Regions from separate parts of the Streptomyces sp. NBC_01006 genome, predicted to be linked through region 1. Evidence: riboswitches for the same ligand, from Rfam matches in the RefSeq annotation. Region 1 holds a riboswitch; the other holds the start of a gene.
The links. Region 1 has a riboswitch for glycine ahead of gcvP (aminomethyl-transferring glycine dehydrogenase). Riboswitches for the same ligand answer to the same signal wherever they lie in the genome.
Positions count from the first base shown of each region.

Region 2: linked by a shared signal. The riboswitch ahead of gcvT (glycine cleavage system aminomethyltransferase GcvT) and the one ahead of gcvP (aminomethyl-transferring glycine dehydrogenase) in region 1 are both predicted to bind glycine.

Region 1 is NZ_CP108700.1:1,700,958-1,715,260, reverse strand. Features, by position in the region: rRNA gene rrf (5S ribosomal RNA) at 40-156, shown strand; gene OG509_RS07700 (CDP-alcohol phosphatidyltransferase family protein) at 278-868, shown strand; gene OG509_RS07695 (sugar phosphate nucleotidyltransferase) at 969-3,464, shown strand; gene OG509_RS07690 (DUF881 domain-containing protein) at 3,574-4,482, shown strand; gene OG509_RS07685 (small basic family protein) at 4,479-4,811, shown strand; gene OG509_RS07680 (DUF881 domain-containing protein) at 4,817-5,704, shown strand; gene OG509_RS07675 (FHA domain-containing protein) at 5,835-6,731, shown strand; gene OG509_RS07670 (MerR family transcriptional regulator) at 6,808-7,581, shown strand; gene OG509_RS07665 (bifunctional nuclease family protein) at 7,645-8,118, shown strand; gene OG509_RS07660 (MerR family transcriptional regulator) at 8,311-8,949, shown strand; gene OG509_RS07655 (DNA polymerase IV) at 9,026-10,492, shown strand; gene OG509_RS07650 (PRC-barrel domain-containing protein) at 10,489-10,860, opposite strand; glycine riboswitch at 10,974-11,072, shown strand; gene gcvP (aminomethyl-transferring glycine dehydrogenase) at 11,271-14,156, shown strand.
Region 2 is NZ_CP108700.1:5,716,358-5,730,660, reverse strand. Features, by position in the region: gene OG509_RS26385 (thioesterase family protein) at 1-311, opposite strand, end outside; gene OG509_RS26380 (trimeric intracellular cation channel family protein) at 369-1,025, opposite strand; gene OG509_RS26375 (ABC transporter ATP-binding protein) at 1,222-2,301, opposite strand; gene OG509_RS26370 (ABC transporter ATP-binding protein) at 2,307-3,380, opposite strand; gene OG509_RS26365 (ABC transporter permease) at 3,416-4,417, opposite strand; gene OG509_RS26360 (ABC transporter substrate-binding protein) at 4,569-6,329, opposite strand; gene OG509_RS26355 (ABC transporter permease) at 6,371-7,363, opposite strand; gene OG509_RS26350 (enhanced serine sensitivity protein SseB C-terminal domain-containing protein) at 7,875-8,615, opposite strand; gene OG509_RS26345 (enhanced serine sensitivity protein SseB) at 8,672-9,409, opposite strand; gene OG509_RS26340 (AAA family ATPase) at 9,516-10,163, opposite strand; glycine riboswitch at 10,419-10,523, shown strand; gene gcvT (glycine cleavage system aminomethyltransferase GcvT) at 10,708-11,823, shown strand; gene gcvH (glycine cleavage system protein GcvH) at 11,949-12,329, shown strand; gene glyA (serine hydroxymethyltransferase) at 12,345-13,601, shown strand; gene OG509_RS26320 (L-serine ammonia-lyase) at 13,881-14,303, shown strand, end outside.

The sequences.
Region 1 (14,303 bases):
AACAGCTGTGTTCATGCCAGCGTTCAAATTTCATAGTGTTTCGGTGGTCATAGCGTTAGGGAAACGCCCGGTTACATTCCGAACCCGGAAGCTAAGCCTTTCAGCGCCGATGGTACTGCAGGGGGGACCCTGTGGGAGAGTAGGACGCCGCCGAACAATCATTGTAGAAAGCCCCGTACCGGGTATCCGGTACGGGGCTTTTCTGCGTTCTGGCCAGGTGCGGCTTCCTGTAGGGTCAGGAGGCATCGTTCGTACGTTCAACAGTGGAGGCCCCCGGGTGGAGGTCCAGGAGACTCGGGTTCAGACGGACCGAATTTTCACCATTCCGAACATCCTGAGCATGGCTCGCCTCGCCGGCGTGCCCCTGTTCCTCTGGCTGATTCTGGAGAAGCACGACGGCTGGGCACTGGCCGTGCTCATGCTCAGCGGGGTCAGCGACTACCTCGACGGGAAGCTGGCGCGGCGCTGGAATCAGATCAGCAACCTCGGTCGGCTGCTGGATCCGGCCGCAGACCGGCTGTACATCCTCTCCACGCTCTTCGGCCTGACCTATCGAGACATTCTGCCGCTCTGGCTCACCGGGGCCCTGGTGGCCCGTGAGCTGATGCTGCTGGTCATGGTCTGGATCCTGCGCCGTCACGGCTATCCGCCGCCGCAGGTCAACTTCCTCGGCAAGGCCGCGACCTTCAACCTGATGTACGCGTTCCCCCTGCTGTTGCTCAGTGACGGTACGGGTTGGTTGGCCTGGATGGGGGCAGTTTTCGGATGGGCGTTCGCCGGATGGGGTACAACCCTCTACTGGTGGGCAGGAATCCTTTACGTGGTGCAAGTCCGCCGGCTCGTGAAGGCGGACGCCGCGGCCGATTGAGTTCGCTCGGCGTGGGGCTGACGCGGAGGAGTTGCGGAGTCACCGTCCGGGACGGGTGAGGTCGGCGAGAACGTCGTCTCTCAAGGAGGACTCTTCCGACATGAAGGCCGTCGTGATGGCCGGTGGCGAAGGCACTCGCCTTCGCCCCATGACCTCGAGCATGCCCAAGCCGCTCCTGCCGGTGGCCAACCGGCCGATCATGGAGCACGTGCTCAGGCTGCTCAAGCGGCATGGGCTCAGTGAGACCGTTGTGACCGTGCAGTTCTTGGCCTCACTCGTCAAGAACTACTTCGGTGACGGCGAGGAGCTCGGAATGGAACTCACCTATGCCAACGAGGAGAAGCCACTCGGCACTGCCGGCAGTGTGAAGAACGCCGAGGAGGCCCTGAAGGACGATGCTTTCCTCGTCATTTCCGGCGATGCGCTCACCGACTTCGACCTCACCGATCTCATCCGCTTCCACAAGGAGAAGGGCGCACTGGTCACGGTGTGCCTGACCCGGGTGCCGAACCCGCTGGAATTCGGCATCACCATCGTGGACGAGGAAGGCAAGGTGGAGCGCTTCCTCGAAAAGCCGACATGGGGGCAGGTGTTCTCGGACACCGTCAACACCGGTATCTACGTGATGGAGCCCGAGGTCTTCAATTACGTGGACCCGGATGTTCCGGTCGACTGGTCGGGCGATGTCTTCCCGCAGCTGATGAAGGAAGGCCGGCCGATCTTCGGTTATGTGGCCGAGGGCTACTGGGAGGACGTCGGCACGCACGAGAGCTACGTCAAGGCGCAGGCCGACGTACTCGAGGGCAAGGTCCAGGTCGAGATGGACGGCTTCGAGATCTCGCCCGGTGTGTGGATCGCCGAAGGCGCCGAGGTGAGCCCGGACGCCGTGCTGCGCGGGCCGCTGTACATCGGGGACTACGCCAAGGTCGAGGCCGGTGTGGAGATCCGCGAGCACACGGTCGTCGGTTCGAACGTCGTCGTGAAGAGCGGGGCCTTCCTGCACAGGGCCGTCATCCACGACAACGTCTACATCGGGCCCCACAGCAATCTGCGCGGCTGCGTCATCGGCAAGAACACCGACATCATGCGGGCCGCCCGGATCGAGGACGGGGCCGTCATCGGTGACGAGTGTCTGGTCGGTGAGGAATCGATCATTCAGGGGAACGTGCGGGTCTACCCCTTCAAGACGATCGAGGCCGGCGCCTTCGTCAACACGTCGGTGATCTGGGAGTCGCGAGGTCAGGCGCATCTGTTCGGCGCCCGCGGAGTGACCGGCATCCTGAACGTGGAGATCACCCCCGAGCTGGTGGTCCGGCTCGCCGGGGCGTACGCGACGACCCTGAAGAAGGGCGCGACGGTCACCACGGCCCGTGACCACTCCCGCGGCGCGAGAGCGCTCAAGCGGGCGGTGATCTCGGCGCTGCAGTGCAGCGCGATCAACGTGCGCGACCTGGAGAACGTACCGCTGCCGGTGGCGCGGCAGCAGACCGCGCGGGGTACCGCGGGCGGGATCGTCGTGCGGACCTCGCCCGGAGTGCCGGACTCGGTCGACATCATGTTCCTGGACGAGCGAGGAGCGGACCTCTCGCTCCAGCAGCAGCGCAAGCTGGACCGGGTGTACGCGCGGCAGGAGTACCGGCGGGCGTTCCCTGGCGAGATCGGCGACCTCCAGTTCCCGGGCAGCGTCTTCGACGCCTATACGGGTTCCCTGCTGCGCCGGGTGGACACGACCGGCATCGCCGATTCCGGGCTCAAGGTCGTCGTGGACGCCTCCAACGGCAGCGCCGGGCTGGTTCTGCCCAGCCTGCTGGGCCGGCTGGAGGTGGACGCGCTGACGATCAACCCCGGACTCGACGAGTCCCGGCCGACGGAGACCGCTGAGTCCCGGCGGGCCGGACTGGTGCGGCTCGGAGAGATCGTGGCCTCGGCGCGGGCCGCCTTCGGAGTGCGCTTCGACCCGGTGGGCGAGCGGATCTCCCTGGTGGACGAGCGCGGGCGGATCATCGAGGACGACCGGGCGCTGCTGGTGCTGCTCGACCTGGTGGCCGCGGAGAAGCGCAGCGGCAAGGTGGCGCTGCCGGTGACCACGACCCGGATCGCCGAGCAGGTGGCGGCGTACCACGGGACGCAGGTGGAGTGGACGACGACCTCGCCCGACGACCTGACGCGCGTGGGCCGGGCGGAGAACACGATCTTCGGCGGGGACGGCCGGGGCGGTTACATCGTTCCGGAGTTCAGCAGTGTCTTCGACGGGTCGGCGGCCTTCGTCCAGCTGATCGGGCTGGTGGCGCGGACGCAGCTCACGCTGAGCCAGATCGATGCGCGGATACCGCGAGCCCATGTACTCAAGCGGGACGTGCCGACCCCGTGGGCGGTGAAGGGGCTCGTCATGCGGCGGGTCGTGGAGGCGGCGGGGGACCGGCAGGTGGACACCACCGACGGTGTGCGGGTGGTCGAGGCCGACGGGCGGTGGGCGCTGGTCCTGCCGGACCCGGCGGAGGCGGTCACGCACCTGTGGGCCGAGGGCCCCGACGACCCGTCCGCGCAGGCGCTGCTCGACGAGTGGGCCGGCGTGGTGGACGGTGCCGGGCACTGAGCGCCCGTAGCCGGCGGAAACGGCGTGGTCCGGTGGTCCGGGTGCGGCGGATGTCGCTCCCTGTCCACAGGACGGGCGCATTCGGTGTGGGCGGCGCCGACATGCGACGATGAGCGGCATGTCGCAGCCGCCCCACAACCGGAGTTCGGCGCCGGCGCTTCCCGCGCGCCCGGACGCATCCATGTCGCTGCTGACGCACGTGATGGACCACAGTCTCGACGAGGGCTACGCGGAGGCGTCGGCCCGGCGCGAGGCGGACGGCACGGCGGGTCTGCCGCGCACCCTGAAGGCCAAGCTGGCGCTGGCCGCCGGGCTCGTGCTCGCCGCCTTGGTCGTCACGCTGGGTGCCGCCCAGGCGCGGATAGCCGCGCCGGTGCTGGCCAAGGAGCGGCAGGAGCTGATCGACCGGGTGCAGCGGGCCGACGAGCACGCGGACGGCCTGGAGCGGGACATCGAGCGGCTGCGGGAGAACGTCGCGAGCCGCCAGCGCGAGGCGCTCAAGCAGCACGGCGGGGACCAGGGGCAGCTCGTGGCACTGCTGTCCGGTGCGACGGAGGTCCAGGGGCCCGGTCTCAAGCTGGTCGTGGACGACGCGAAGGGCTCCTCCTCGGGCGGTGGCGGCAAGCCGCGCGAGAACGCGGGGTTCTCGGACACCGGCCGGCTGCGGGACCGGGACATGCAGAAGATCGTCAACGGGCTCTGGCAGTCCGGCGCCGAGGCCATCTCGATCAACGGGCAGCGGCTGACGGCGCTGTCGGCGATCCGGGCCGCGGGTGACGCGATACTGGTCGACAACAGGCCGCTGGTGCCGCCGTACGAGGTGCTGGCGGTGGGGGACAAGAAGCGGCTCGGGACCGCGTTCCAGGATTCCGCGGACGGCCAGTACCTGCACGCCCTGCAGGAGAACTACGGGATCCGCGCCACCTTGTCCCCGGCGGACGAGCTGCGGCTGCCGGCCGCGTCGAGCCTGACCGTACGTACAGCTACAGCAGAAGAGCCGAAGAAGGGTGCATCGTGATCGCGGTACTGGGCCTGGTGGCCGGAGTGGTGGTCGGGCTTCTGGTCCGGCCCGAAGTGCCGGCCGTCGTCGAGCCTTATCTGCCGATCGCCGTGGTGGCGGCGCTGGACGCGGTGTTCGGGGGCCTGCGCGCGATGCTGGACGGCATCTTCGTGGACAAGGTCTTCGTGGTGTCGTTCCTGTCCAACGTGGTCGTCGCGGCTCTGATCGTCTTCCTCGGAGACAAGCTGGGTGTCGGCTCGCAGCTGTCCACCGGTGTGGTCGTGGTCCTCGGCATCCGCATCTTCTCCAACGCCGCGGCCATCCGCCGGCACGTGTTCCGGGCGTGAGGCCGATGAGTACGAACGACAACCCGCCCGAGGAGCCGATGGGCTCGGAGACGCCGCCGCAGGACGAGCCGGCGCGGCCCGCCGAGCCCTCGGCGGCCGGCGAGGGGGCCCAGACCGGCCAGGTTGCGAAGCCCGACCAGCCCGGCCAGGCCGTGGAGCCCGCCGGGCCCGCGCGGAGCGGTCGGCAGCGGCTGGCGGAAGCGGTGTGGCCGCCGCGCGTGAGCCGGGCCCAACTGATCGTCGCGCTGCTCCTGTTCGTCCTCGGGCTGGGCCTGGCCATCCAGGTGCGCTCGAACAGCGACTCCAGCGCGCTGCGCGGGGCCCGTCAGGAGGACCTCGTACGGATCCTCGATGAGCTCGACGGGCGGACCAAGCGCCTGGAGGACGAGAAGCAGCGGCTGGAGGACCAGCGCAAGGAGCTGGAGAGCAGCTCGAACCAGGCCGAGGAGGCCCGTCGCCAGACGATCGAGAAGGAACGCCAACTGGGGATCCTGGCCGGTACGGTGGCGGCGCAGGGACCGGGCATCACGTTGAAGATCACCGATCCCAGGGGGCAGGTGCAGTCGGACCAGCTGCTGGACACCCTCCAGGAGCTGCGGGCGGCCGGGGCCGAGGCGATCCAGGTCAACGGGGTGCGCATCGTGGCGAGCTCGTTCTTCTCGGACGAGGGCGGCGGGATCGGGATCGACGGTAAGAAAATCACACAGCCTTATGAGTTCAAGGTGATCGGCAAGCCGCAGGATCTGGAGCCCGCCCTGAACATTCCCGGCGGTGTCGTGCAGACGCTGGAGAAGGAACAGGCCAACGTCGCTGTCACACGGTCGGCGAAGATCGTTGTGGATGCCTTGCGGGCTGCGAAGCAGCCTGACTACGCTCGGTCGTCAACGTCGTGACGCGGAGCAGAGCGCGGACGGGCTCACGCGGGCTGATGCCTGCGGGGGGTCGGCGCACTGAAGTCGTGCCGCGTGGTGGAAACTGTCTGGTGGTTACGGACGTTGTGAGAATGTCCGGGTCGGCAGGTGTGTGCATTCGGAGTTCGTCCTGCCCCACGGGCGGGTCTGTTTCGTTCAAGGGGAATCGCCCGTGAAGTTGTTTGAGAAGTTGTTCGGCAAGAAGAACCGCGAGGAAAGCGGTGCGGCCAAGCACCGCGCGGGGCAGGGAGAGGTGGAAGGGCAGGGCGGCCGGCCGCTCTTCCGTGACGAGGTCGCCGGCGCGGGGGATGTTTCGGGCGCGCCGGGCGCGTCGTCTGTTGACCCTGCCGGTTCCGGACGCATAGGTTTCGGTGAACCATCAACCTCAAGTTCGGGTGGAGGGTTTACCCCCGACCCGTATGCCACCAATGCCTCCGCGGGGCAGCCGCGGCGCGAGGAGCCGTCCATGTCGGCCGAGCAGGTTTGCAGCAGGTGCGGACACCGCAGCGATGCGGCCAGCCGGTTCTGCTCCAACTGCGGCGCGCCGCTGCGGGCGGGTCTGACGCCGGAGCGTGCCTCGGAGACCACGTCCACCATCTCGATCTCGGGCCTTGAGGCCTACGAGGCCGAGGTGTCGGGACAACAGCACGTGTCGTCCTCGCTGTCCCCCGAGGCCCAGGCCGCGGTGGAAGCCCTGCCTCCGGGTTCCGCTCTGCTCATCGTGCGGCGCGGACCCAACTCCGGCAGCCGCTTCCTCTTGGACGGTGAGCTGACCACGGCGGGCCGGCACCCGCAGAGCGACATCTTCCTGGACGACGTCACGGTCTCCCGGCGGCATGTCGAGTTCCGCAGGAGCCAGGACGGCGGCTTCACCGTCGCCGACGTGGGCAGCCTCAACGGCACGTACGTCAACCGTGAGCCGATCGACTCGGTCGCCCTGCACAACGGCGACGAGGTGCAGATCGGCAAGTACCGGATGGTCTTCTACGCGAGCCTGCGGGGCGTCTGACCACCCCCTGGGCTCCGCCTGGGGGGATCCCCACCTCCGGACTCCGTCCGGGGGTCACCCCCAGAGGGAAGGTCCCATGCTGCGTATCCCGGCCGGCGGTGCCCCGAAGAGCGGCACCGCCGGAAGCGCCGGCTCCGCCGGGCGGCTGGTGAGCATCGGCACGGTGCTCACGCTGCTGCGTGACGAGTTCCCCGAAGTCACGATCTCGAAGATCCGCTTCCTGGAGGCGGAGGGGCTCGTCGAGCCCCGGCGCACACCTTCCGGATACCGCAAGTTCAGCACCGAGGACGTCGAGCGGCTGGCCCGCATCCTGAGGCTGCAGCGCGACCACTACCTGCCGTTGAAGGTCATCCGCGAGCAGCTGGACGCGCTCGCCCGCGGCGAGCAGATCCGTATCCCCGCGCCCACGGCGCACGGGGATTCCGTCGATCCCGCGAGCCCTTCCGCCGTCTACGGCGAAGTGGGCCGGGAGCGGGCCGCCGCGGCCCGGGTGGGGCGCGCCGAGCTGCTCGCCGCGGCCGAGGTGGACGAGGCGCAGCTCGCCGAGTGGGAGTCGTACGGGCTGATCGGCGAGGCCCCCGGCGGTGGATTCGACGCCGAGACGGTCACCGTGGCCCGGCTGGTGGCGGATCTGGGCCGGTTCGGGCTGGAGCCGCGCCACCTGAGGGCCATGAAGGCCGCCGCGGACCGCGAGGCGGGTCTGGTGGAGCAGGTCGTGGCACCCCTTCGGCGGCACCGCAACCCGCAGACCAGGGCGCATGCCGAGGCCACTCTGAAGGAGCTCGCGGGGCTGTCCGTACGGCTCCACGAGGCCTTGGTGCAGACCGCGCTCGGGGTCCGTCTGCACTGACCTCGGGGATCCCCGAGGGGGCCCGACTACCCAAACCTGCCGGGCAGGTCCTAGGGTTGCTGTGTGAACGAGCTCGACGTTGTGGGTGTCCGGGTGGAAATGCCCTCCAACCAACCGATCGTGCTCCTGCGTGAAGTGGGAGGCGACCGGTACCTCCCCATCTGGATCGGACCAGGGGAGGCGACCGCCATTGCCTTCGCGCAGCAGGGCATGGCCCCTGCCCGGCCGCTGACGCACGACCTGTTCAAGGACGTGCTGGAGGCGATCGGCGAGGAGCTCACCGAGGTCCGGATCACGGATCTGCGGGAGGGCGTCTTCTACGCGGAGCTTGTCTTCGCCAGCGGGGTCGAGGTGAGCGCGCGGCCTTCCGACGCCATAGCGCTGGCCCTGCGCACCGGAACGCCGATCTACGGGAGCGACGGCGTGCTGGACGACGCCGGAATCGCCATTCCGGACGAGCAGGAGGACGAGGTGGAGAAGTTCCGCGAGTTCCTCGACCAGATCTCCCCGGAGGACTTCGGTACCGGACCGCAGTGAGCCGTCGGCCGCGCCGTCCGCGCCGCGTGTCCCCGGGGGGCGTCAGCCCATTCGGTTAGCCCTTCCCCGGCATAGGACACGGGAAACCACTCTCAGGGTGATTATCACTCGGCGTGCCGAGTGTGGCGATCGTTGACGCACCCCTGGTGACTGCCTACCTTCGAGGGGGCAGGTCAAGGACGGAGGGTCGGCGTGAGAGTCACGGGCGACGGTACGACCGGGGGCATCCCCGTGCGGAGTGACGGTGGGCCGTACCCGCTCCACGGCAGTGCGGCCGGTTCCGCGCGCCGTCAGCCGGACGGCGCGCAGGTCGCACCGGTGGGCGCGGACGCGGCGCCCGAGCAGGTGGGCTACCGGGGACCGACCGCGTGCGCCGCGGCGGGCATCACGTACCGCCAGCTGGACTACTGGGCGCGCACCGGGCTGGTGGAGCCCACGGTGCGCCCCGCGTACGGCTCCGGGACCCAGCGCCTCTACAGCTTCCGGGACGTCGTCGTCCTGAAGATCGTCAAGCGCTTCCTGGACACCGGGGTGGCGCTGCAGAACATCCGGACCGCCGTCCAGCACCTGCGCGACCGCGGTTTCTCGGACCTGGAGCGCATGACGCTGATGAGCGACGGCGCCACCGTGTACGAGTGCACCTCGCCGGACCAGGTCGTGAGCCTGCTCCAGGGCGGGCAGGGCATCTTCGGCATCGCCGTGGGCGTGGTCTGGAGCGACGTGGAGAACGCGCTGTCGCAGCTGCACGGCGAGCGGGTCGACACCGGCGAGACGGTGGTCGGCCACAACCCGACGGACGAGCTGGCGGCGCGGCGCAACCGGGCCGGCTGAGCCCGCCCCGGCGCGGGCCGAAGACGCCGGGCCCGGCCCCGGCCGAATGTCAGTGGCATGAGGCAGCATCGGGGCTGTGAGAGCCGCGCCGACCATCCTGCATCTGGACATGGACGCCTTCTACGCCTCCGTGGAGCAGGCGTCGAAGCCGAGCCTGCGCGGGAAGGCCGTGATCGTCGGCGGGCTCGGACCGCGCGGGGTGGTCGCCACCGCGTCCTACGAGGCCCGGCGCTTCGGGGTGCATTCTGCGATGCCGATGGCCCAGGCGCGCCGGCTCTGCCCGAACGGCGCGTACCTGATCCCCCGCTTCCGGCTGTACCAGGCGGTCAGCGAGGTGGTCATGGGGCTGCTGCGGGAGCTGTCCCCGCTGGTGGAGCCCCTCAGCCTGGACGAGGCCTTCGTGGACCTGGAGGCGGGCGGGACCGCCTTCGACTCGAAGAGCGCCCGGGAGACGGGGGAGCGGCTGCGGGCGGACATCCGGGCCGCGACCGGGCTGAGCGGCTCCGTGGGGCTGGCGGGGTCCAAGATGCTGGCCAAGGTGGCGTCCGAGGAGGCCAAGCCGGCCGGGCTGCTGCTGATCGAGCCGGGGACCGAGCGGGAGCTGCTCGCCCCGATGTCGGTACGGACCCTGCCCGGGGTGGGGCCCGTCACGGGGGAGCACCTGCGGCGCGCGGGGATCACCACGGTCGGGGAGCTCGCCGAGGCCGGCGAGGACGAGCTGGTCCGGATGGTCGGGCGCTCGCACGGGGTCGGGCTGTACCGGATGGCGCTGGGGCTGGACGACCGGCCGGTGGTCGCCGAGCGCGACGCGAAGTCCGTGTCGGTGGAGGACACCTTCGACGTGGACCTGCACGACCGGGTGCGGATCAGGACCGAGGTGCAGCGGCTCGCCGACCGGTGCGTGCAGCGGCTGCGGGGATCGGGGCACTCGGGGCGCACGATCGTGCTGAAGGTGCGGCGCTACGACTTCTCGACCCTGACGCGCTCCGAGACGCTGCGGGGGCCCACCGACGACCCGGCGGTGGTGCGGGAGGCCGCGGCGCGGCTGCTGGAGGCGGTGGACACCACGGGCGGAGTCCGGCTGCTGGGGGTGGGCGTGACGGGCCTCGCGGACTACACGCAGGAGGACCTGTTCGCGCAGTCCATGGCGGCGGAGGCGAAGGCAGCCGCGGAGGCTGCCGCGCAGGAAGCCGCCGATGCGGCTGCGGAGGGCGGGGCCGCCGAGCCCGACGGTGCCCCGGAGACAGGGGCGCCGGGAGCGCCTGGAGGGCCAGGAGAGGCCCCGCGGGGTGCGGAGCCGTCAGGGGCGTCCGGGGAGCCGGAGCCCGCCCCCGAGCGGCGCTGGGCGGCCGGTGGCGACGTACTGCACGCCGTGTACGGGCCCGGATGGGTGCAGGGCAGTGGGGTCGGGAGGGTGACCGTGCGGTTCGAGCAGCCCGGATCGGCGCCGGGCCGGGTGCGTACCTTCCGGGTGGAGGACCCCGAGCTGGAGCCCTCCGATCCATTGCCCCTCGTAGGGGAGGCAGGGGCGGACGCGACCTAAGGGGTGTCCTCGCCGTTCGCCAGGTGCCCGAAGTCGCGCTGGATGTCCGACGGGAGGGAGACGTCCAGTCCGTAGTGGTGGTAGAGCTGGAGTTCCTGTTCGGGGGAGAGGTGGCGGCCGACGCCGAAGTCCGGGGCGTCCTTGATGAGGGAGCGCTCGAAGGGGACCCGCAGGGTGTCGTCGACGACCTCGCTCGGCTCCAGCGGGACGAACGCGTCCCGGCTGAACAGGCCCGTCCGGACGGCGGCCCATTCGGGCACGCCCGTGGCGTCGTCGAGGTAGACCTCGTCGACGGTGCCGATCTTGGTTCCGTTGCGGTCGAACGCCTTGCGGCCGATCAGGCTGCGCGGATCGATGTCGGTCTGCACGGTCCCTCCATATGGTCGCAACTCCTCCGTAATGACTACAGAAGGGCATTTCCGGAGTGCGGGCCACTCGAGGCAGGGCCCAGAACCTCGCTGGTAGGCTGGGTGATGGCTGTTGACCCTGTGCGGGAGAGTCCTCCGAGTGAGTACGACGGAGGCGCCGAAGGAGCAAATCCTCCCCGGAATCTCTCAGGCATACGTACCGCACGTGACGAGGCCACTCTGGAAAGCAGGGGCGGGTACCGGGCGCACAGTGCCGGTTCCCCTCCTCACCGACGGTGAAAGCCGGAATCCGCGGGCCACCCCCGCGACTCCGGTGAAGCTCTCAGGTTGAGATGACAGAGGGGGAGGCCGTCCGGGTGCCCGCGCCGTGGTGCCCCTCGCAGGTCGTACGACCCAGGAGGCCTCCGTACATGACCGCCAACCGCATTCCGCTCTCCCAGCTGGAGCGAGGCATCCCCTTCGAGCAGCGCCACATCGGCCCGGATGCCGAGGCGCAGGCGAAGATGCTCGCCCACGTGGGCTACGGCTCGCTGGACGAACTGACCGCCGCCGCGGTACCGGATGTGATCAAGAGCGCCGAGGCGCTGAACCTGCCCGAGGCGCGAACCGAGGCCGAGGTGCTGGCCGAGCTCCGCTCGCTCGCCGACCGCAACCAGGTCCTCACCCCGATGATCGGTCTCGGCTACTACGGGACCTTCACCCCGCCGGTGATCCTGCGCAACGTGATGGAGAATCCGGCCTGGTACACGGCGTACACGCCCTACCAGCCCGAGATCTCGCAGGGCCGCCTGGAGGCGCTCCTCAACTTCCAGACCGTCGTCGCCGACCTCACCGGCCTGCCGACCTCCGGTGCCTCCCTGCTCGACGAGGGCACCGCGGCCGCCGAGGCCATGACGCTGGCCCGCCGCGTCGGCAAGTCCAAGGGCAACATCTTCCTCGTCGACGCCGACGCGCTGCCGCAGACGATCGCCGTGATCGAGACCCGCGCCGAGCCGATCGGCGTCGAGATCGTCGTCGCCGACCTGTCCGAGGGCATCCCGGCCGAGGTCGCCGAGCGCGGCGTCTACGGTGTGCTCGTCCAGTACCCGGGCGCCTCCGGTGCCGTACGGGACATCAAGCCGGTCATCGACCAGGCGCACGGCCTCGGGGCGATCGTCGCCGTCTCGGCCGACCTGCTCGCGCTGACCCTGCTGACCTCCCCGGGCGCGCTCGGCGCGGACATCGCCGTCGGCACCACCCAGCGCTTCGGCGTCCCGATGGGCTTCGGCGGCCCGCACGCCGGCTACATGGCCGTCCAGGACAAGCACGCCCGCTCGCTGCCGGGCCGCCTCGTCGGCGTCTCCGTGGACGCGGACGGCAACAAGGCGTACCGCCTGGCCCTGCAGACCCGCGAGCAGCACATCCGCCGCGAGAAGGCCACCAGCAACATCTGCACCGCGCAGGTGCTGCTCGCCGTCATGGCCGGCATGTACGCCGTCTACCACGGCCCGGACGGCCTGCGTACGATCGCCCGCCGGACGCACCGCTACGCGGCCCTGCTCGCGGCCGGTCTCAAGGCCGGCGGCGTCGAGCTGGTGCACGGCTCGTACTTCGACACCCTCACCGCCCGGGTGCCCGGCAAGGCCGCCGAGGTCGTCGCCGCCGCCCGCGAGGGCGGGGTCAACCTGTTCCAGGTCGACGCCGACCACGTCTCCGTCTCCTGCGACGAGACGACGCTGCGCGCCGGCATCGAGGCGGTCTGGGCCGCCTTCGGCGTGAGCGCCGACATCGAGGCGCTGGACGAGACCACGGCCGACGCGCTGCCCGAGGCCCTGCTGCGCTCGGACGACTACCTGGCGCACCCGGTGTTCCACCAGCACCGCAGCGAGACCGCGATGCTGCGCTACCTGCGCAAGCTGGCGGACAAGGACTACGCGCTGGACCGCGGCATGATCCCGCTGGGCTCCTGCACCATGAAGCTCAACGCGACCACCGAGATGGAGTCGGTCACCTGGCCCGAATTCGGCCAGATGCACCCGTTCGCCCCGGTCGAGCAGGCCGAGGGGTACCTCACGCTCATCACCGAGCTGGAGGAACGTCTCTGCGAGGTCACCGGCTACGACAAGGTCTCCATCCAGCCGAACGCCGGCTCCCAGGGTGAGCTCGCCGGCCTGCTGGCCGTCCGCGCCTACCACCGGGCGAACGGCGACGAGCAGCGCACCGTCTGCCTCATCCCGTCCTCCGCGCACGGCACCAACGCCGCCAGCGCCGTGATGGCCGGCATGAAGGTCGTCGTCGTCAAGACCGCCGACGACGGCGAGGTGGACGCGGCCGACCTGCGCGCCAAGATCGAGCAGTACCGCGACGAGCTCTCCGTGCTGATGATCACGTACCCCTCGACGCACGGTGTGTTCGAGGAGCACGTCGCCGACATCTGCGCCCAGGTGCACGAGGCCGGCGGTCAGGTCTACGTGGACGGCGCCAACCTCAACGCCCTGGTGGGCCTGGCCAAGCCGGGTCACTTCGGCGGCGACGTCTCGCACCTGAACCTGCACAAGACCTTCTGCATCCCGCACGGCGGCGGCGGCCCGGGCGTCGGCCCGGTCGGTGTCCGGGCGCACCTGGCCCCGTACCTGCCGAACCACCCGCTCCAGCCGACCGCGGGCCCGGAGACGGGCGTCGGCCCGATCTCGGCGGCGCCGTGGGGCTCGGCCGGCATCCTGCCGATCTCCTGGTCGTACGTGCGCCTCATGGGCGGCGAGGGCCTCAAGCGCGCCACCCAGGTGGCGGTGCTCGGCGCGAACTACATCGCCAAGCGCCTGGAGCCGCACTACCCGGTGCTCTACACCGGCCCGGGCAACCTGGTCGCGCACGAGTGCATCATCGACCTGCGCCCGCTGTCGAAGGCGACGGGCGTCAGCGTCGACGACATCGCCAAGCGCCTCATCGACTACGGCTTCCACGCGCCGACCATGTCCTTCCCGGTGGCCGGCACGCTGATGATCGAGCCGACGGAGTCCGAGGACCTCGCCGAGATCGACCGCTTCTGCGACGCGATGATCGCCATCCGCGGCGAGATCGACCGGGTCGCGGGCGGCGAGTGGCCGGTGGACGACAACCCGCTGGCCAACTCCCCGCACACGGCGGCGGCGCTCGGCGGCGAGTGGAACCACCCGTACAGCCGCGACGAGGCCGTCTTCCCCGGTGGGGTCACGGCTGCGGAGAAGTACTGGCCGCCGGTGCGCCGCATCGACGGTGCCTTCGGCGACCGCAACCTGGTCTGCTCCTGCCCGCCGCTGGACGAGTACGACAACTGATCCGCGGGGCGCCGCGCCCGTGGAGCGACCTGACATGTCCGTATGACATGACGGCATGACGAAGGGGTCGGTCCGGGAGAATGATTCCCGGGCCGGCCCCTTCGTCGTACTCTTCCGCGCGCTTCCCGTTCGTTCCGTGCTGCCGCC
Region 2 (14,303 bases), 4.0 Mb from region 1:
AAGAGGGAGGCCTGGCCGGTGGAGAGGGTGCGCCCGATCCGGACGACCTCGGTGCGGATCACGGCGGGGCCGGGCACCGAAGAGGTCAGGTAGTGGGCGGAGACGGTGAAGGGGTCCGGGTGCGGCAGGGCCGCCGACAGGGCCCGGCCGACCAGGGCCAGCAGGTAGCCGCCGTTCACGGCGGTGATGATCGTCCAGCCGGCGGAGAGCTCCGCGTCGTACGCGCCGGACTCGTCCGCGCGCGGGGTGACGGCGGTGTCCCGGTCGAATTCGCTGTCGCCGATGGAGGCCTGGGTCGCTGCGTATGCCATGGTTTCGAGCCTACCGCCGTTACTACTAAGCGGTAGCTTTCCTTTGCTACGTGCTTGTTACGGCTCTTCGGCCACCGAGGAGCGGCGGTTCCAGGCCAGCGGGGCCCGCCAGTGGTAGCGCATGGCGAGGAGCCGGAGAACGAAGGTGGTGACGATCGCGAGGGCGGTGGTCACGGCGTTGAGCATCTCGAACGCGATGAACACGGCCACCATCGAGGCACCGACGATGGCGGGGACGGCGTACATCTCGCGGTCGCGCAGCAGCGACGGCACCTCGTTGGCCAGGACGTCGCGCAGGACGCCCCCGCCGACGGCCGTGACCAGGCCCAGCGCGGCGGACGCGGTGAGTCCGAGGCCGAACTCGTACGCCTTGGTCGTGCCGGTCACGCAGAAGAGGGCGAGGCCGGCGGCGTCGAAGACGTTGATGGCCCGGTTGATGCGCTGCACCTCTGGATGGAGGAAGAAGACGCACGCCGCGGCGATCAGCGGGGTGACGAAGAAGCTGAGCTCGCCGAAGGCGGCCGGCGGAACGGCGCCGATGACGATGTCGCGGAAGAGGCCGCCACCGAGGGCGGTGGCCAGCGCGAGCACGCAGATGCCGAAGACGTCGAAGTTCTTGCGTACGGCGAGCAGCGCGCCCGCGGTGGCGAAGACGAAGATGCCGGCGAGGTCCAGGGCATGCTGGATCCCGGGCGGGAAGAGATCGTGGAGCACGGCCCCATTGTGCCGTTCGCCCGGCCGGCGGTCGGACGGGGACGGCCCGCCACCCCGCGCGGGGGCACCGCCCCCGGACCCCGGCGGGCATCGGCCGGAGGCCGCGTGCCGGGCTCGGGCCGGCTCGCGGCCCGGGCGGGTCGGGCCGAAGGCATGCCCGTGTCCCGGGGCTCTGGGCCCCGGGACTCCGGGCGGGTTACTCCGAGACCGTCGCCAGGGCCTCGGCGGCGCCCGGGAGGGCCGGGTCGCCCGGGGCCTGGTCGGCGGCGTTCTCCGGGTGGTGGCAGGCCACCTGGTGGCCCGTGGCCAGCGCCAGCATCGGCGGCTCCTGCGTCGTGCAGATCTGCGTGGCCTTCCAGCACCGCGTGTGGAACCGGCAGCCGGAGGGCGGCGAGATCGGCGACGGGACGTCGCCCTTCAGCAGGATGCGGCCGCTCTTCGCGCCCCGGCGGCGGGGGTCCGGCACCGGCACGGCCGACAGCAGGGCCTTGGTGTACGGGTGCATCGGGTTCTCGTACAGCGACTTGCGGTCGGTCAGCTCCACGATCTTGCCGAGGTACATCACCGCGATGCGGTCCGAGACGTGCCGGATGACCGACAGGTCGTGCGCGATGATCACGTACGTGAGGCCCAGCTCCTCCTGGAGGTCGTCCAGCAGGTTCACCACCTGGGCCTGGATCGACACGTCCAGCGCCGAGACCGGCTCGTCGGCGACGACCAGCTTCGGCTTCAGGGCCAGCGCGCGGGCGATGCCGATGCGCTGGCGCTGGCCGCCCGAGAACTCGTGCGGGTACCGGTTGTAGTGCTCCGGGTTGAGGCCCACCAGGGACAGCAGACGCTGCACCTCCGCCTTCAGCCCGCCCTCCGGCTGGACGCCCTGGAGCTTGAAGGGGGCGCCGACGATCGTGCCGACCGTGTGCCGCGGGTTCAGCGAGCCGTACGGGTCCTGGAAGATCATCTGCACGTCGCGGCGCATCGGCCGCATCGCGGAGACCCCGAGGTGCGTGATGTCGCGCCCCTCGAACTCGACCGTGCCGCCGGTGGGCTCCAGCAGGCGCGTGATGAGCCGGCCCATCGTCGACTTGCCGCAGCCGGACTCGCCGACCACGCCCAGCGTCTCACCGCGCCGGACGTCGAAGTCGATGCCGTCCACGGCCTTGACGGCCCCGACCTGCCTGCGCAGCAGCCCCTTGTTGATGGGGAAGTGCTTGACCAGGCCGGTCACCTTCAGCAGCGGTCCCTCGTCGGAGTCCTGCGGCGCGTCCGTCTTCTTCATGTCGGTCACAGCTTCGGCGCAATCTCTTCGGTCCAGATCCGGGTCCGCTCGTCCTGCGACATGTGGCAGGCGGACCAGTGCCGGCTGTCGTCCTCGGTGAGCTCGGGCCGCTGGGTGCGGGTGATGCCGCCCTTGGGGATGTCGGCGTACGGGCAGCGCGGGTTGAAGGCGCAGCCGCTCGGAATGTTGATGAGGCTGGGCGGCGAGCCCTTGACCGGGATCAGGCGCTCGGTCTGCTCGCGGTCGATGCGCGGCATGGAGCCGAGCAGGCCCCAGGTGTAGGGGTGGCGGGGTTCGTAGAAGACCTTCTCGGCGGTGCCGCGCTCGACGCACCGGCCGCCGTACATCACGAGGATGTCGTCGGCCATCTCGGCGACCACGCCGAGGTCGTGCGTGATCATGATGACCGCGGAGCCGAACTCCTTCTGGAGGTCGCGGATCAGGTCGAGGATCTGCGCCTGGACGGTGACGTCGAGGGCGGTGGTCGGCTCGTCCGCGATGAGCAGTTCGGGGTTGTTGACCAGCGCCATCGCGATCATCGCGCGCTGGCGCATACCGCCGGAGAACTCGTGCGGGTACGCGTCCACGCGCCGGTGGGGCTCCGGGATGCCGACGCGGTCGAGCATCTCGACCGCCCGGGTGCGAGCGGTCTTCTTGTCGACGTCGTGGTGGGTCCGGTACGCCTCGACGATCTGCTTGCCGACCGAGTAGTACGGGTGCATCGCGGACAACGGGTCCTGGAAGACCATCGCCATCTTGCGGCCGCGCAGCTTGCGCACGTGGTCGGCGTCGGCCCGTACGAGGTCCTCGCCGTCGAGCACGACCTGGCCCGAGATGTGCGGGCGGCTACGGGCGTTGCCGGTGCGGTGCAGGCCCATGATGGCCAGCGAGGTCACGGACTTGCCGGAGCCGGACTCGCCGACGATCCCGAGCGTCTTGCCGCGCTCCAGGTCGAAGGAGAGCCCGTCGACGGACTTGACCAGGCCGTCGTCGGTCGGGAAGTGCACCTTGAGGTCGCGTACGGAGAGGAAGGCCGTGCTGGTGGACGGCCCGTCCGTCGGCCCGGCCTGCTCGGGCACGAACGCGGGCCCGCTGCCGGTGGTGGGGTTCTCGGTCACGTCAGCCTCACGCGCGGGTCGATGACGGCGTACAGCAGGTCCACGATCAGGTTGGCCATCACCACGAAGAGCGCGGCGAGCAGGGTGACGCCCATGATCACGGGCAGGTCGCCCTGGCCGATGGCGGCCACGGCCGCCGTCCCCAGACCCTGGAAGTTGAAGGTCGTCTCGGTGAGCACCGCGCCGCCGAGGAGTCCGCCGAGGTCCAGGCCGAACATCGTGACGATCGGGGTGAGGGTGGAACGCAGGGCGTGCTTGCGGATGACCACGCCCTCCTTGAGCCCCTTGGCGCGGGCGGTGCGGATGTAGTCCTCGCCGAGCACGTCCAGCATCGTGGCGCGGGTGATGCGGGCGTAGGTGGCGGCGAAGAGGAAGGCCAGGGTCACCCAGGGCAGGATCATGGAGTTGAGCCAGGCCACCGGATCCTCGGTGAGTGGTCTGTAGTTGGACACGTCCAGCCAGCCGAGGCCGTAGACGAAGATCGCGGGGGCCACCATGCCGGTGAAGAAGATCGGCAGGGAGACGCCGGCGAGCGCGCCGACCATCACCGTGCGGTCGATGGCGGTCCGGCGTTTGAGCGCCGAGACCACGCCGGTGGCCACACCGGCGATCACCCAGATGACCGCCGCGCCGAGGGCGAGCGAGAGGGTGACCGGCATGCGGTCGACCATGGTCTCCCAGACGGGCGCCTCGGTCTTGAAGGAGTATCCGAAGCAGGGGGCGGCGCAGTGGGTGACATCGGTGCCGCCGTCGTAGTCACGGCCGACGAAGATGCCCTTGACGAAGGTCAGGTACTGCTCGGAGATGGGCTTGTCGAAGCCCATCTTCACGCGGATGCCCGCCAGGGCGGTCTCGTTGGTCTCGCGGCCGGCGTACATCAGGGCCGGATCGCTGCCTGTGATCTTGGGGACCGCGAAGAAGATGCCGAAGGTGACCACGGAGACCACCAGCAGCGTGGCGACGACGTTGAACAGCCGCCGTATGAGGTAGACGAGCACTGCAGTCGGCCGCCCGGGGCGGGCGGCTGCCGCCCCTCGTGGGGACGACAGCCGCCGCCTGCGGCCTTCACCTGCCCTTCGGACTAGCGCATGTGCGGTGAAGGCACTTGCCTGTTGTTACGTGACGACTCGACGACTCGTGCCGGTCGGTTTACTTGGCGGCGATACCGACCGTGGCGAGGTCGATCTTGCCCATGGAGTCGTTGAAGTAGACGTTCGTCAGACGCGGGTTGTGGTAGACGAAGGCCTTGTCGAAGTTGATGGGAAGGTAGAGCGCCTTCTCCATGACCTTCTTGTTGATGTCCGTGTAGAACGGGGCGGCGGCTTCCGGAGTCGCGGCGGCGGCGGCCGTCTTGAAGAGCTGGTTGATCTCCGGGTCGTTGATCATCGTGTAGTTGTTGTTGCCGTTGGGCTGGATGAACGATCCGTCGACGAGCGGCTGGAGGAAGCCCGAGCCGGAGTTGTAGTCGGCGCCCCAGCCCATCACGATGATGCCGTAGTTCTTCTTCTTCACGTTCTCGGGCGAACCGATCACGGAGGAGGAGAGCTTGCCGTCGTACTGGTCGATGGTGACCTTGATGCCGACCTTGGCGAGCGAGGCCTGCAGGGACTCGGCCGTCTTCACCTCGGGGGCGCGGTTGTTGCGCACCGCGATGGTGGTCTCGAACCCGTCCGGCTTGCCACAGGCCTTGAGGGCCTCCTTGGCCTTGGCCTCCTGCGGCTCGCCCTTGGTCAGGCCGAAGGGGTCGTAGCCCTTGTCGGCACCGGGGATGCCGGGCGGCAGCATGTTCGCGCCGAGGTCACCGCTGGTCGGGCCGCCGCGGGCGGTCTGCAGGGACTTCGGGTCGGCCGCGAGGATGACGGCCTTGCGGCACTCGATGTTGTCGAACGGCGCGACCGTGGTCGGGAAGGCGAAGTAGCGGATGTAACCCGTGAACGGGTTGTCCGCGTTCTGCTTCAGCTTCTCGTCCTTGAGGACCTTGTTCTTGCCGGCCTGCTGCATGCCCGTGCCGTCGATGGCGAGGTCGATGTCGCCCGACAGCAGGCGCGCGTCCATGTCGTCCGGGTTGGTGGTCACCGTGAAGGAGACCTTGTCCGGCAGACCCTTGCGGATCGTGTCGGTCTTCGGGTCCCAGTTCTCGTTGCGGACGAAGGTCGCGCCCTTGCTCGCGGTGAAGCTCTCGACCTTGTACGGGCCGGTGGAGACCGGCTTGTTGGTGTACGTGGCGCCCGTGTCCTTGGCCGCCGGGACCGGCGAGGAGGACGGCATGGCCAGCAGGTAGCTGAAGTCGGAGTTGGCGCTCGCCAGGTTGAAGACGATCGTCTTGTCGTCCGGCGTCTCGACGGACTTCAGACCCATCTTGCCCGGGTCGGTGTCCTTGTACGGGCCGGGGTACTTCTGGCCCTGGTCGAGGATGTCGATCAGGTAGGTCGGGCCGCCGGACAGCACGTCCTGCGCGAAGACGCGCTCGATGCCGTACTTGAAGTCCTTCGAGGTGATCGGCGTGCCGTCCTCGAACTTCACGCCGTCCTTGATCTTGAGGGTGTACGTCTTGCCCTCGTTGCTCAGGACCGGCAGGCCTTCGGCGAGGTCCGGGACGAGCTTGCTGCCGTCCTTGCCCGGCTTGCTGTCGTACGCGAGCAGCTGGCGCACGTAGAGGCGCTGGATGTCCCACACGAAGCCGTAGTAGGCACGCGCCGGGTCGAGGTAGTCGACGTCCTGCGGCGACCAGAGCTTGAGCTCCCCGCCCTTGGCGTCCGAGGGGTTCACCATGCCGGTGGTGGCGGCGTTGAAGGCGGCGCCGCCCTTGCCCTCGGTCTTCTTGCCGCTGTCACTGCCACCGCACGCGGCGGTCAGGGACAGGGCGGCGATCACGGCGGTGATCGCGAATGCCTGCTTTCTGCGGATCACGTTGGTCCAACCTCCATTGGTGGGTGAATCGTTGAAGCGGTTCAGCTGCCCTTGGGGTCGAGTGCGTCGCGCAGCCCGTCCCCGAAGAGGTTGAACGCCAGGACGGTGATGAAGATCGTGATACCGGGGACCACCATGTACGCGGGGTCGTCCTGGTAGATGGGGATGGCGTCGGACAGCATCTTTCCCCAGGAGGCGGTGGGCGGTTTGACGCCGGCGCCGAGGAAGCTGAGGGCCGCCTCCGTCAGGATGTTGGTCGGAATGAGCAGCGTCGAGTAGACGAGGATCGGCGCGACCAGGTTGGGCAGCAGTTCCTTGATGAGGATGTAGCCGCGCCCGGCGCCGAGGCTGCGCGCCGCCTCGACGTACTCGCGCTCCCGCAGGGAGATCGTCTGACCGCGCACGATACGGCCGATGTAGGGCCAGCCGAAGAAGCCGATCACGACGATCAGTACGCCCATCCGGACGCCCGAACCCGAGAACCCCCAGAGGGAGTTGGGGACGACGGAGACCAGGGCGATGGTGAACAGCAGCTGCGGGAAGGCCAGCAGCAGGTCCATCACGCGGCTGATGATGCCGTCGACCCAGCCGCCGATGAACCCGGCGAGCGCGCCGAGCAGGCTGCCTATGGTGACCGAGACGAACGCCGACAGGAACGCGACGACCAGCGAGATGCGGGCGCCGTAGACGATCCGGCTGAACACGTCGCGGCCGTTGGTGGGTTCGACGCCGAGCAGGAAGTCGGAGCTCATGCCGCCGAAGGAACCGAGCGGTGTACCGAGGTCCGGGTCGATCAGGTCCTCGTGGAACTCGTTGGGCGGGTGGCCCAGCAGGCTCACGATCTGCGGTGCGAAGACCGCCACCAGGATCAGGAAGATCACGACCACGCCGCCGGTCAGCGCGACCTTGTCGCGCTTGAGCCGCATCCAGGCGATGCGGCCGGGCGAGCGGCCTTCGATGGCCTTGGCTGGGACGTCGGCTACGGACACGGGTGCGGGTGATTCCGCGCTCGTGTCGTGCAGTGGTGCCGTCATCGTGGTGGGGACCCCTCTCGGCCGACGGGTTGCCGGCCCATGCCCGCCGCTGTGGCGGCGTTGGTGCGGAGTGGCGCTCGGAGTGCGTGGTGACACGCAGGACGCGTGTGAGGTGCAGGAATTGCGGGAAGTGCCGTGCGGAGCGACAAGAAAAAAATCAGTTGCCGAACCGGGTCTTGGAGGACTGACCGGCTCTTGGGTGGGGAGTCTTCATCGGCGCTGCGATCAGCCGCCAGACCCGCAGATGAATGGATGCGCAACCGTGATGTGAGGGTCGGGTTCCCGTTATCCGGACTTCGCTCTCGCCTGAGCGGATCAAGACCGTCCGTTCGGTACACAATCGGACATGGCGCCCAACTCGCGGTAGGAGCATGCCTTTTGGGCCCACAAGGCCGACGAAATCCGGACAAGTCGAAGGCCGCGGGGAACGGTCGTTCCCCGCGGCCTCGGTTGGCTCGATACGGCCGTCCCGGTCAGTGGACCGGGACCTGGCCAGTGGACCGGAGCCCGGTCAGTAGACGGGCGCCTGGCCCTCGCGGTCGTAGAAGGGGCGCGTCTGGGCGCGCAGCCACATCGCGACGGGGTCGTGCTCGTCCGCCAGCGCCACCGTGCACACCGGCACGCCCTCGGGCACCGCGCCGACCGACTGGCGCATCATCTCCCGTACGGATTCCAGCGCGGGCGCGGAGGCGTCGTACAGGTCGAGCCCCACCGCGAGGTACGGCGAGCCCAGCGAGGGCTGCACCCAGGCGCGGCGCAGCGAGCGCACGGCGGGGGTGCGGTGCGCGTGCTGGGTCAGCAGCCCGTAGAACTGCGGGAGCTCCAGGGCGGGCTCGGACAGCCGCAGCGGGCCGGCCGGCATCCGGTCGAGCCCGGTGGCGATGCGGCGCAGGTCGGCCCAGGGGATGCCGAGGCCGCCGCCCTGGACGTGCGGGTTGAGCCACAGGCCCCAGCGGTCCGGGTAGAGGGCTCGGGAGACGTCCCGGCCGGTGACCACCTCGTAGCCCCGGTTCCAGCCGCTGGCGGCCAGCTCCTGGGGGGAGGTCACGCAGGGCGCGTACCCGAGCCCCTCGACCTCCATGCCGCCGTACTGGGCGTCCGGGGAGCCCGGCTGCCCCTGCCACAGCAGCATCCACAGGCGGCCCTCGGCGAGGGCGTGCAGAAGCGACTCGTAGCTCTCGAAGCGCCCGGGCGTCACCTGGCGCATCATGTGCTCGACCTGCCCGGCCGCGGCCGTGCCTGACGCACTCACCCGGTACCCCTCTTCGTCCGCCCGTCCACCCGTATCGGCACCCAGCTTAAGCGGCGCTAGGCGAGGTAGAAGGGGCGTACGCGCTCGGCGATGAAGTCGACCACCGGGTCCTGCGCGGCGTCGAGGAGGATCAACTGCACGGGCCAGGGCGGCGTCACGCGGGCCAGGACCCGGCCGAGGGCGTCCATCGGGGCATTCCGCATCTCGGGCTCCCATCCCAGCAGCCGGACACCGATGTAGAGCTCCGGTGCCCCGCCCTCGACGCTGGCCAGGCAGCGGTGGGCGGCGGCGACCACGCCGGTGGCGCGGAACTCCTCGGCGGCGGCGGCCAGGAAGTCCACCGGGTCCTGCTGCCAGTCGGGCTCGTAGAGCCGGACGCGGCCGCCGGTGGCGGGGCCGTCGAGGGGGGTCCGGCCGGTGCGGCAGAGCTCCGCGACGGCGGGCGGGGGCAGCGGGACGCCGACGGCGCCCTCGGGGTTCACGGCGATGCCGAGCTGCGGGGGCAGACCGCGGGCGAACTCGACGGCGGGGGCCACGGCGAAGTCCATGGCGGGGCCGGCGCAGGCGCGGAACTGGGCCTCGGAGCTGTACACGGGGACGTACGGCGCCCCGTTGATCTCCATGGTGGGCAGCGTGAGGCCGCCGGCCGCGTCCGGGCCGCCACCGGCGGGCAGCGGCACCCAGAGCCGGCTGCGGCCGAGCACCTCGACGATCCGGGCACCGGCGTCCGCCTGCCCGAGCGCCGCCCCGAGCACCTGCTCCAGCTCGTTGTCCGGCCAGCCGCCGCCCTGCATGTACGCCTCCGCTGTTTCGCCCCACGCTGTCGGCCCGAGGTTAACGGCTCGGACCGACACCGCCGGCGGGGGCCCCGACCGGCCGGCCCCCGGCGCTCCGCGGTCCCTACGGCCGCCGGAACGCTATGCGGGTCACGCGGGCCGCCGAGCCGCGGTCCAGGAGCACCGCCGAGGTGCAGCCCGCCGGGAGGCGGCCCGATTCCGCGTCGCGCAGCAGCCGGGCCACCGCTCCCCGGTGGCGGGCGAAGGCGTACGCCGACACCCCGCGCCCCCGCGCCGCCTGCCCGGCCAGCGCCTCCTCCGGGCTGGTGTCCAGCAGCAGCAGGTGCAGGGCCCGGCCCCGGCGCCGCGCGGCCGCGGCCAGCAGGCTGCGGACCCACGTCTGCGTTCCGCAGTCGTGGACCACCGCCGAGGCGCCGGAGCGCAGGGTCCGCCAGAGCCCCCAGTAGTGGGCGAAGCGGACCAGCGGCCGGTACACCGCGTACGGCAGCGCCCTCGGCATCCGGCGCTCCCAGCGCTCGCGCACGTCCTGGGAGTCGATGCCGCCGTCCTCGGCGGCCCGCTTGATCAGCGTGCTCTTGCCGCCGCCCGGCAGGCCGGACACCACGACGATGTCCCCTTCCGTGAAGCCGAGCCACTGCGGGCCGTGCGCGCCCCGGCCGCGCAGGTCGCGTACGGGAGCGCCCTCGGCGCACGCCCGCCGCACCGTCGCCGTCGCCGCCGCGTCCACGGATCCCGTCCCGGTCAACGCCAGCACTCCGAATCTCCGCACAGTGATCGCCTCCCCCAATCGGGCCCCGCAGGGGCCCCATGCCCACTGAGTGTAAAGAGACGGTAATCCGGCACCCCCGGTTCCGGTCGGCGCATCCCGGCCGCACCCGTCCCCCGGGACGTCCCTCCGTACGTCCTGCCGTACGTCCGTCCGCACGTTCTTTCGGGCCCGCACCCCCGATCGCCCGGACGGCGTGCAATGATGTGCGCCATCTGGACCAACTGCATACCGGCCGCTTGAATCCGCGCGGGAGAGTCCCGGCACGCCTGTGAGGCGGTGCCCGGGCGCCGAAGGAGCAAGTACCTCCCTTGAATCTCTCAGGCCCCGTACCGCGTGGATGAGGCAGATCTGAAAAGCGAGCCGCGCCGCCGTCCACCGCGACGGCATCCGCGTGCGCTCCACCCAAGGTGCAAGTCGAAGTTCCCCGGGTCCGACCGGGAACTCTCGGCGAACCTCTCAGGTTCCGATGACAGATGGGGAGGAACGTCCTCGTCATGTCATGCCCTGGGACCCGGGAGCCACACCCATGAGCACTGCCCCCCGCCTGACCGCCCTCGACGCGCTGCACCGTTCGCTCGGTGCGACCATGACCGATTTCGCGGGCTGGGACATGCCCCTGCGGTACGGCAGTGAGCGCGACGAGCACAACGCCGTCCGGACCAAGGCCGGCCTCTTCGACCTCTCCCACATGGGCGAGATCACGCTGACCGGCCCGGAGGCCGTCAAGGCCCTGGACTACGCGCTGGTCGGCAACATCTCCACGGTCGGCGTCGGCCGCGCCCGCTACACGCACATCTGCCAGGAAGACGGCGGGATCGTCGACGACCTGATCGTCTACCGCCTGGGCGAGACCGAGTACATGGTCGTCGCGAACGCCTCCAACGCCCAGGTCGTCCTGGACGCCCTGACCGAGCGCGCCGCCGGCTTCGACACCGAGGTCCGCGACGACCGTGACGCGTACGCGCTGATCGCCGTGCAGGGCCCGGAGTCCCCCGGCATCCTCGCCTCCCTCACCGACGCCGACCTGGACGGGCTGAAGTACTACGCCGGCCTGCCGGGCACGGTCGCGGGCGTGCCCGCGCTGATCGCGCGTACGGGCTACACGGGCGAGGACGGCTTCGAGCTGTTCGTCGCCCCCGAGCACGCCGTCGAGCTGTGGCAGGCGCTGACCAAGGCCGGCGAGGGCGTCGGCCTGGTGCCGGCCGGCCTGTCCTGCCGCGACACGCTGCGCCTGGAGGCGGGCATGCCGCTGTACGGGCACGAGCTGACCACCTCCCTGACCCCGTTCGACGCGGGGCTGGGCCGGGTCGTGAAGTTCGAGAAGGAGGGCGAGTTCGTGGGCCGCGCCGCCCTGGAGGCCGCCGCCGAGCGCGCCGCGACGAACCCGCCCCGCAAGCTCGTCGGCCTGATCGCCGAGGGCCGCCGTGTCCCGCGCGCCGGGTTCCCCGTCGTCGCCGACGGCCAGGTCATCGGCGAGATCACCTCGGGCGCCCCGTCCCCGACGCTGGGCAAGCCGATCGCGATGGCTTACGTGGACGCGGCGCACGCCGCGCCCGGCACCTCCGGCGTCGGCGTGGACATTCGCGGTACGCATGAGCCGTACGAGGTCGTGGCCCTGCCGTTCTACAAGCGGCAGAAGTAACTCCCGTACGCCGTACCGGTGCCGCGGCGGTCCCGTACGGGCGCCGTCCCCGGCCCCGTACCGGCCGTCTCGATCCGCAAGACCACTGTTCGTTCGCACTCCCCCGCATCCAGGAGAATCAGGTCATGAGCAACCCCCAGCAGCTGCGTTACAGCAAGGAGCACGAGTGGCTGTCGGACGCCGAGGACGGCGTCGCGACGGTCGGCATCACGGAGTTCGCGGCCAACGCGCTCGGTGACGTCGTCTACGCCCAGCTCCCCGAGGTCGGCGACACGGTGACCGCGGGCGAGACCTGCGGCGAGCTGGAGTCGACCAAGTCCGTCAGCGACCTGTACTCCCCCGTCACCGGCGAGGTCGTCGAGTCCAACCAGGACGTCGTGGACGACCCGGCGCTCGTGAACACCGCTCCGTTCGAGGGCGGCTGGCTGTTCAAGGTGCGTATCGCGGAGGAGCCGGCCGACCTGCTCTCCGCCGAGGAGTACGCCACGCTCACCGCCGGCAACTGACCACAGGGGATCCTGATGTCTGTTCTGAACACCCCCCTCCACGAGCTCGACCCGGACGTCGCCGCCGCCGTCGACGCCGAGCTCGCCCGCCAGCAGTCCACCCTGGAAATGATCGCGTCGGAGAACTTCGCTCCGGTCGCCGTCATGGAGGCCCAGGGCTCGGTCCTGACCAACAAGTACGCCGAGGGCTACCCGGGCCGCCGTTACTACGGCGGCTGCGAGCACGTCGACGTGGTCGAGCAGATCGCGATCGACCGCATCAAGGAGCTGTTCGGCGCCGAGGCCGCGAACGTCCAGCCGCACTCCGGTGCGCAGGCGAACGCCGCCGCGATGTTCGCGCTGCTGAAGCCGGGCGACACGATCATGGGCCTGAACCTGGCCCACGGCGGTCACCTGACCCACGGCATGAAGATCAACTTCTCCGGCAAGCTCTACAACGTGGTCCCGTACCACGTCGACGAGACCGGCCGGGTCGACATGGCCGAGGTCGAGCGCCTCGCCAAGGAGTCCAAGCCGCAGCTGATCGTCGCCGGCTGGTCCGCCTACCCGCGCCAGCTGGACTTCGCCGCCTTCCGCCGCATCGCGGACGAGGTCGGCGCGTACCTGATGGTCGACATGGCGCACTTCGCCGGCCTGGTGGCCGCGGGCCTGCACCCGAACCCGGTGCCGCACGCCCACGTCGTGACCACCACCACGCACAAGACCCTCGGCGGTCCGCGCGGCGGTGTCATCCTGTCGACGCAGGAGCTGGCCAAGAAGATCAACTCCGCGGTCTTCCCCGGTCAGCAGGGCGGCCCGCTGGAGCACGTGATCGCGGCCAAGGCGGTCTCCTTCAAGGTGGCGGCCTCGCCCGAGTTCAAGGAGCGCCAGGAGCGCACCCTGGAGGGTGCGAAGATCCTCGCCGCCCGTCTGGTCCAGGACGACGTCAAGGCCGTGGGCGTGGACGTCCTCACCGGTGGCACCGACGTGCACCTGGTCCTGGTCGACCTGCGCAACTCCGAGCTGGACGGCCAGCAGGCCGAGGACCGCCTCCACGAGGTCGGCATCACGGTCAACCGCAACGCGATCCCGAACGACCCGCGGCCGCCGATGGTCACCTCGGGTCTGCGGATCGGTACGCCGGCGCTGGCCACCCGCGGTTTCGACGCCGAGGCCTTCACCGAGGTCGCCGAGATCATCGCGCAGGCGCTGAAGCCCGCGTACGACAGCGAGGACCTCAAGGCGCGCGTCTCCGCGCTCGCCGCGAAGTTCCCGCTGTACCCGACGCTCTAGGCGCCGGCCTGGAAGGGCCCGGCCCTGTTTTCCACAGGGCCGGGCCTTTCTCATGACCGCAGCCGTACGCAGACGCCGTCGTGGAGCGGGAACGTGACCTGACCCACGCCTAACCGCAACCTCGCGCACCCGGTCCGGCAGACAAGCCGTTCACTTCGCCACGTTAAGCTCAGCTGTCGGACAAAATCCGAACAATCACCCCTCGCGAAGCTCCCGAACCACCCGCACCACCTCTCCTGCCCCCTCCCACCCCACGAGCAGACAAGGGAGTCCGCCACCGTGGCCATCTCCGTCTTCGATCTCTTCTCCATCGGCATCGGCCCCTCCTCCTCCCACACGGTCGGCCCGATGCGGGCCGCCCGCATGTTCGTGACCCGGCTGAAGAAGGACGGCGTACTCGCCCAGACCGCGGCGGTCCGGGCCGAGCTGTACGGCTCCCTCGGCGCGACCGGCCACGGCCACGGCACGCCCAAGGCGGTGCTGCTGGGCCTGGAGGGCCACTCCCCCCGCTCGGTGAACGTGGAGACGGCCGACGACGAGGTGGAGCGCATCCGCAAGACGGGCCGCCTGCGCCTGCTCGGCACCGAGATAGGGGCCGCGCACGAGATCGCCTTCGACGAGCCGAGCCAGCTGATCCTGCACCGCCGCCGGTCCTTGCCGTACCACGCGAACGGCATGACGCTCTTCGCGTACGACGCCGCG